DNA from 2 places in the Sodalis sp. RH19 genome. Region 1 is predicted to be linked to the other one. Evidence: predicted binding sites of a transcription regulator. Region 1 holds the regulator's gene; the other holds the start of a gene.
What was found. Region 1 encodes Fur, which represses iron uptake genes when iron is present. Its sites were predicted from a motif close to ATAATAATGAGAACNACTATCAA; they were not measured.
Positions count from the first base shown of each region.

Region 2: the regulator Fur is predicted to act here: its motif matches at 2,662-2,684, upstream of ACL2XF_RS02270 (Nramp family divalent metal transporter).

Region 1 is NZ_CP178734.1:3,053,244-3,057,271, forward strand. It holds gene ybfE (LexA regulated protein) at 204-503, shown strand; gene fldA (flavodoxin FldA) at 682-1,197, shown strand; gene fur (ferric iron uptake transcriptional regulator) at 1,553-2,023, shown strand; gene alsR (transcriptional repressor AlsR) at 2,586-3,473, shown strand; gene alsB (D-allose transporter substrate-binding protein) at 3,495-4,028, shown strand, end outside.
Region 2 is NZ_CP178734.1:481,364-485,391, reverse strand. It holds gene mgrA (L-glyceraldehyde 3-phosphate reductase) at 217-1,206, shown strand; gene ACL2XF_RS02270 (Nramp family divalent metal transporter) at 1,384-2,622, opposite strand; gene ACL2XF_RS02265 (NupC/NupG family nucleoside CNT transporter) at 3,006-4,028, shown strand, end outside.

The sequences.
Region 1 (4,028 bases):
GGCCGCCGCCGGGGTTAGCGCCCGCGAGTTTAATATTGTCGTTTGCTACCGGGCTGGGGTAACATGGCCCGCTGTGTTTTATGGCAGCCCCGGCGTACATAAAACATAACGTTACGGGCGATGCGCGTCCGGCGGCGTAGCCAGCCACGCCGCCGGACGGGGTTTGCCCGCCTGCTTCTTGATGCACAATCCCTTCATGACCTATGGCAAAAGAACAAACGGACCGCACCACCCTGGATTTATTTATCGATGAGCGGCGCCCGGGAAGACCGAAGACGAACCCCCTGTCCCGCGATGAGCAGTTGCGCATCAACAAGCGTAACCAGCTGCGCCGGGATAAAAAGCGCGGCCTGCGCCGGGTGGAGCTGAAAATCAACGCCGAGGCGGTGGATGCGTTAAATGAGCTGGCCTACCGGCAAAACCTGTCGCGCAGCGAGCTGATCGAATTGATTTTACTGGCCGAGCTTGAACGGCAACAAGGCGCGGATCCGCATCCGGAATAAACTTGCCGGCCCGGTAAAGCGCCATCCCGTCCAGGGCCCAAGGCCGCGGACGGGGCAAATTTGCGACAAAACCCGGCCGGCGAGTTTCTCCCCGCATAAGGGTCTGCTATGATTGCCGCAGAGCATCGCTGATTCTGTTACGGAACATATCCATAATATTTAAGAGGTTTTCAAATTCATGGCAACTGTAGGCATTTTTTTTGGCAGTGACACCGGCAATACCGAAAATATTGCCAAAATGATTCAGAAGCAACTGGGTGCGGATGTTGCCGAAGTTCATGACATTGCCAAAAGCAGTAAAGAAGACCTGGCGCGGTTCGACACCCTGCTGCTCGGCATCCCGACCTGGTATTACGGCGAAGCGCAATGTGACTGGGATGATTTTTTCCCCACCCTGGAAGAAATAGATTTCTCCGGCAAAAAAGTGGCGCTGTTCGGCTGTGGCGATCAGGAGGATTACGCCGAATATTTCTGTGACGCCATGGGCACCATTCGCGACATTATCGAGCCCAACGGCGCGACCATCGTCGGTCACTGGCCCACCGCCGGCTATCATTTCGAAGCGTCGAAAGGACTGGCGGACGACAATCACTTCATCGGCCTGGCCATTGACGAAGACCGCCAGCCCGAGCTGACCAATGAACGCGTGGACGGCTGGGTGAAGCAAATCAGCGCTGAATTGCAGCTCAGCTAAAGTAAGGCCGTGCGGGAGGGTGCCGCCGCCGCGGCGCCCGGCAAGGGAATCGGTTGCCGTCATGGCGTCGGGACGGCGCCGCCAACCTCACTGATAACTAAATCCTTTCAAATTAATAGATACAAGTTTTTAACTTTTATCCACAACGCGGTACAATAGCGCAGCGGTTCCACCCTTTTTAGCAAAATGTTGCAGAATTCGCCCCCTGAAACGGGCTATAGTTGTTAACAAGGCGCGGTTTTCATTTTGGACAGGCAGTCTTATAATGAGACGGCGTCACATTTTTCGGGCCGACCGATGTTATAGGCTAAGTTAGCCTACAATCAGATTATCAAAGTAACAGGACTAAACCCGCATGACTGACAATAATATTGCATTGAAGAAGGCCGGCCTGAAAGTCACCCTTCCCAGACTGAAGATTCTGGAAGTGTTGCAAGATCCGGAATGCCATCACGTCAGTGCGGAAGATCTGTACAAAAAACTGATCGATATGGGTGAGGAAATCGGCCTGGCCACGGTATATCGCGTGCTAAACCAATTTGACGACGCCGGTATCGTAACCCGCCACAATTTTGAAGGCGGCAAATCCGTTTTTGAACTGACGCAACAGTATCATCATGACCACCTGATCTGTCTGGACTGCGGCAAGGTTATCGAATTTCGCGACGAGTTCATCGAAGCGCGCCAGCGTGATATTGCCAAAAGGCACAATATCAAGCTGACCAACCATAGTTTATATCTGTATGGGCATTGTGAAATCGGCAACTGCCGCGAAGACGAAACGCTGCACGATCACGCCGATATGCTCAACGGCGTAAAAGAATAACCGCGGCGCGGTCCGTTTCTCCAAAGCGGCTGTTATCGCGCCGCTTTCTCACCCTGCAACGATTTTTTCAATGAGGCTAAACGCCGCCCGTCCCCTTCCCTGATAACGTTTCCTTCCCGAAGCGCGTCGACAAGCGTCGTATCCGCCAATCACCGCCGTGCTCACCGCCGGCAAACTTCAGAAAACTTCACAGAAAATAAAAATAAATAAAGAATAAATAGAGGCCCTGGGACGCCTTTTTGGGCTCATCTGCGTAATCCATTGAAAATACAACGTTTTTATTGCGATTTTTTCACCAGGTAAATTATTCTGTGAATCTGATGATAAAGCTATTTTTCGCTGTCAGCAGTAAGCGACAACAAAAGATATATTTTAATTATATGATTTTATTGAATTAATATAGCCAAAAATACCTTCCTGAGATTAACCCGTATCGGTGACTCGATTTTTACACAAAAAGTAAATTTATAAATTAATAAAAAACGTGAAGTTCGCAGCAGATTTTAAACTTTCGCCATGGTGATATAGTGACAGGCAATGTTAATCACCAGAGATAGTCCAGATGAATGATGCGGAACTGCAAAACGATATGCCGCGCGGCATAGGCATTGCTCCTTATATTCGTATTAAACAAGAAGGCATGACTGAAAACGAAAGCCGGATAGTGGAGTGGTTTTTATCTCCCGGCAACCTCACCGACGTCTCGGGGATCAAAGAGGTGGCCCTGAGTCTGGGCCTGTCGGAAGCCATGATTGTCAAGGTGTCGAAAATTCTCGGTTTCAGCGGCTTTCGCCAGCTGCGCAGCGCCATCGTCGAGTACTTCGATCATGCCGACCATGATATCACCGCCGAACTCTCGCCCACCGACAGCCCGGAGGATGTGGTCAACAAAGTGTTTAACCTGACCGTACGCACCATTGTCGAAGGCCAGGCGATAGTCGACGCCAACGTCATCCAGCAGGCGGCCCAATGCTTTTTTGCCGGCCATCAGCGCGAGCTGTACGGCGTCGGCGGCTCTAATTCCATTTGCGCGGACGTGCAGCATAAATTCCTGAAAATCGGCTTGCGTTGCAATGCCTACCTGGACGCGCATTTGATGATGATGTCGGCCTCCCTGTTGCAACCGGGCGATGTGGCGTTGGTGGTATCCCATTCGGGCCGCACCAGCGATCTGAAACGGGTGGTGTCGATTGCCAAGGATAATGGGGCCAAGATCATTTGTATTACCCATAGCAGCAATTCCCCCATAGCCCAGCTGGCTGATTTTAATATTTGTTCACCGGCGCCGGAAACGCCGTTATTAGGCAGAAACGCTTCGGCCCGTATTTTGCAGCTTACGCTGCTGGATGCGTTTTATGTCTCGGTAGCGCGGCAGGATATCGAGCTGGCGAATAAAAACCTGGAAAAAACGAGTTCCATTACCAAGTACCTGAAGCGTGATTATAAATAATTCTCTTTTGGAGATAGAATAATGAATAAATTTCTTAAATTGGCCGGTGGCGCCGCCTGTGGCCTGATGTTGTCCACCGTGGTCCACGCGGCAGCCGATTACGCCGTTGTTCTTAAAACATTATCCAACCCTTTCTGGGTAGAGATGAAACAAGGCATTGAGAAAAAAGCCCAGGATCTCGGCGTGACGGTGGATATATTCGCGTCACCGTCGGAAGGCGACTTCCAATCGCAATTACAACTATTCGAGGATTTAACCAATAAGAATTATAAAGGCATCGCCTTTGCGCCTTTATCGGCGGTGAATCTGGTGATTCCCGTCGCCAAGGCTTATCAGAAAGGGATTCACCTGGTTAACCTCGACGAAAAAATCGATTTAGCCAGCCTGGCCAAGGCCAAAGGCAACGTCGAAGCCTTTATCACCACCGATAATGTCGCGGTCGGCGCGAAAGGCGCCAAATTTATTATCGATAGCTTGGGCGCCCAGGGCGGCGAAGTGGCCATTATCGAAGGCAAGGCCGGCAACGCCTCGGGCGAGGCGCGGCGCAACGGCGCG
Region 2 (4,028 bases), 2.6 Mb from region 1:
GGTGCTTGCCCATCACACCCGCGACAAGCTCGCGCACGTTTGTTTGTCAGTAGTCTGAGTTATTTTTAATGGAATTTATCGCTTAACTGATGCAAAGCGCAATATATTATCCGACCAGGATAATCCACCGTTGCCGGTAAGCCTATGCCGTCGCTTGCCCGGCGAATTAAGCGGTAACCGATTCCTACCGTGATAGTAATGATAAAAGGATACTTTATGGTTTATCTGGCCAATCCAACGCGTTACGACGATATGTTATATCGTCGCTGCGGTAATAGCGGTCTTCAACTGCCGGCGGTGTCGCTCGGCCTGTGGCATAATTTCGGCGACGTCACGTTGCTGGAAAACAGCCGCGCCATGGTGCGCCGCGCCTTTGACTTAGGCATTACCCATTTTGACCTGGCCAATAACTACGGGCCGCCCCCGGGATCCGCCGAAGCCAATTTCGGCCGGTTGCTGCGCGAGGATTTGCTCCCCTACCGTGACGAGCTGATTATTTCCACCAAGGCGGGCTATACCATGTGGCCCGGGCCTTACGGCGACTGGGGCTCGAAAAAATACCTGGTGTCCAGCCTGGATCAGAGCCTGCGCCGTCTGGGCCTGGACTACGTGGATATCTTTTATCATCATCGTCCGGACCCCGCTACGCCGCTTGCCGAAACCATGAGCGCGCTGGATCTGCTGGTACGCCAGGGCAAGGCGCTCTACATCGGCCTGTCCAACTACCCCGCCGCGCTCGCCAGGCAGGCGTTGGCGCTATTAAACGACCTCGGCACCCCCTGCGTGATTCATCAACCCAAATATTCCATGTTTGAACGGTGGGTGGAACCGGAACTGCTTGATGTGCTGGCTGAGAACGGCGTGGGGTCGATAGCCTTTTCGCCGCTGGCCGGCGGTCAGCTGACGGACCGCTACCTGAACGGCATACCACAGGATTCGCGGGCGGCCAGACCGGGTCTGACCCTGACGCCGGAACAGCTTACCGCGCAGAAAATGGATAAGGTACGGCGCCTGAACGATATTGCCCTGGAACGCGGCCAGAAGCTGGCGCAAATGTCTCTGGCCTGGGTGCTGCGCGGCGATCGGGTAACGTCGGTGCTGATTGGCGCCAGCAAAACCTCGCAGATAGACGACGCGGTGGGGATGCTGGCCAATCGCGAATTCAGCGCCGACGAATTGGCGCGTATCGAAGCGATACTGGCATAAGGCCGCGCCGGCCCGCAATTTCCGCCCGGTATTGGCGGGCCCGGCGTGCCACGGAGCCTCGGTCGGGCGCATAAACCGCGCCCGACCAACCCCATAGACACGCATTGCCCTTAACGCGCCGGGTGCGGCCCCCGCGGTAGGGTGGCGTATCGGATAGCCGGAGAAGATAAAGTCCGGTTACAGGCCGAACGCGGTGCCCACCATCAAATAGCCATTCAGCGTTACCACCACCGCCACGATAACCCACCCCAACGTCTGGATCAGACGCGAATTCACCATGTCGCCCATCAGGACGCGGTTGCCGGTAAAGGTCAGCAGCGGCACCAGCGCCAGCGCAATGCCGAAGCTGAGCAGGACCTGGCTTAATACCAGGATACGGGTCGGGTCCAGCCCCATCATGATAACCACAAAGGACGGCAGCATCGTGACCACCCGCCTTACCAGCAGCGGTATGTGAAAGCGCACAAATCCCTGCATCACCACCTGCCCGGCCATGGTGCCCACCACGGTGGAGGACAGGCCCGCCGCCACCAGGCTTAAACCGAATACCGTCGCCGCCGTATGGTTCAGCAGCGGCGCCAAGGTCAGGTAGGCCTCATCCAGATCGGCGATGCCGGTATGCCCGCTGAAGTGAAATGCCGCCGCCGCGGTGGCCATCATGGCCAGATTGACAAAACCGGCGGTGGTCATGGCGATGGCCACATCCAGTTTAGTCGAGGAGTAGCGTTGGGCGCGGTTGCCGTGCAGTCCGTTTTGCGTCAAGGAAGAATGCAGGTAAATCACATGCGGCATAATGGTGGCGCCCAGCACCCCGGCGGCCAGGAAAACCGCGTCGCCGTTCGGCAGGCTGGGCAGCAGCATGCCTTTACCCAGTTCCGCCATATTCGGTTGCGAAAAAAACAGCTCCGCGATATAGGCGGCGGCGACAAACAGCAGCAGCCCGCCAATGACCAATTCCAGTGGTTTTTGACCCCGCTGTTGCAACATGAGGATCAAGAATGTGGCGATGCCGGTAATGATTGCGCCTTGCAGCAGCGAGCAGCCCAGCAGCATTTTAAAACCGATGGCCGCGCCGACGAATTCCGCCAAATCGGTGGCCATGGCAATGATTTCAGCTTGTATCCAGTAGGCCCACACCGCCGGGCGCGGGAAGCGATCGCGGATATGCTCCGCCAGGTTCTTGCCGGTGGCGATACCCAGCTTTGCCGACAACAGCTGGATGAGCATGGCCATAAAGTTGGCCCACACCACCACCCAGAGCAATCGGTACCCGAAGCTGGCGCCCGCCTGGATATTGGTGGCGAAATTACCGGGGTCGATATAGCCAATCGCCGCGATAAACGCCGGGCCAAGCAATGAGAGCTTTACCTTGCGTGATGCGCGATTGACACCGTCCGCAGTTCGGCTATTCAGCATATCAGTGACCCTTATGATCCATCGAATTAGCTTCATCCTATCCAAACGATAATAATTATCAAGCGCATTTAGGACGTTTCGGGTTATCTCTGCGATAGATGACGATGATGATGAGCATAAAGGGGGCAAAACCCAGCCTAATGACAGTTTCATCCCTAATTGGACCGGCTTAGAAGCGCCAATGGGTTACTAGATTACATTAGCACACTATTAACATAATTGGATATAAATTTAACTTTTTTCGCGACTTATCTGTGACCGCCTCGCTATCCTCATCTTCTGCTAGAGGATTTTTATATATTTGCAACTTATAACTCGTTTTTAGTTCGACCGTTACATAGAATGAGCGGCAAATTATTGCCTGCCTCATAACTGGAGCAACTATGTCCCGGATTTTTCATTTTGTCCTCGCTCTTGCCGTAGTGGCAATCCTGGCGTTATTGGTCAGCCACGATCGTAAAAAAATCAGGCTGCGCTTTATTGTTCAACTATTAGTCATTGAAGTCCTGCTTGCTTATTTTTTCCTCAACTCGCAGATTGGATTGGGTTTTGTGCAGGGATTCTCGGCGCTGTTTGATAAGTTGCTAGGATTTGCCGCCGAAGGGACAGGGTTTGTTTTCGGTAATATGAATAAACAGGGCCTGGCATTCTTTTTCCTGAATGTGTTATGTCCGATTGTATTTATCTCGGCCCTGATAGGTATTTTACAGCATATCCGGGTGCTCCCTTTTATTATCCGCATCATCGGTACCCTGCTGTCGAAAATTAACGGTATGGGCAAGCTGGAGTCGTTTAACGCCGTCAGTTCGCTGATCCTGGGGCAATCGGAAAACTTCATCGCCTATAAGGATATCCTGGGCAAGATGTCCGAACGCCGGATGTACACCATGGCGGCCACGGCGATGTCGACGGTATCGATGTCCATCGTCGGCGCCTATATGACCATGCTGGAACCGCGCTATGTGGTGGCCGCTCTGGTATTGAATATGTTCAGCACCTTTATTGTGCTGTCATTGATCAATCCCTACCAGGTCGGCAAGGAAGAAGAGCTGCAGATGAGTAATCTGCATGAAGGACAGAGCTTTTTCGAAATGCTGGGTGAATATATCCTGGCGGGCTTCCGGGTGGCCATTATCGTCGCGGCCATGCTGATTGGCTTCATTGCCATTATCGCCGCCATAAACGCCTTGTTCAGCCTGGTGTTCGGCATCAGCTTCCAGGGCATACTGGGGTATATATTTTATCCCTTTGCCCGGGTCATCGGCATCCAGGGCGACGAGGCGCTGCGGGTCGGCAGCATCATGGCCACCAAGCTGGTCTCCAATGAGTTTGTCGCCATGATGGATTTGCAAAAGGTTGCCGGCCAACTGTCCGCGCATTCCGTCGGCATCCTGTCGGTATTCCTG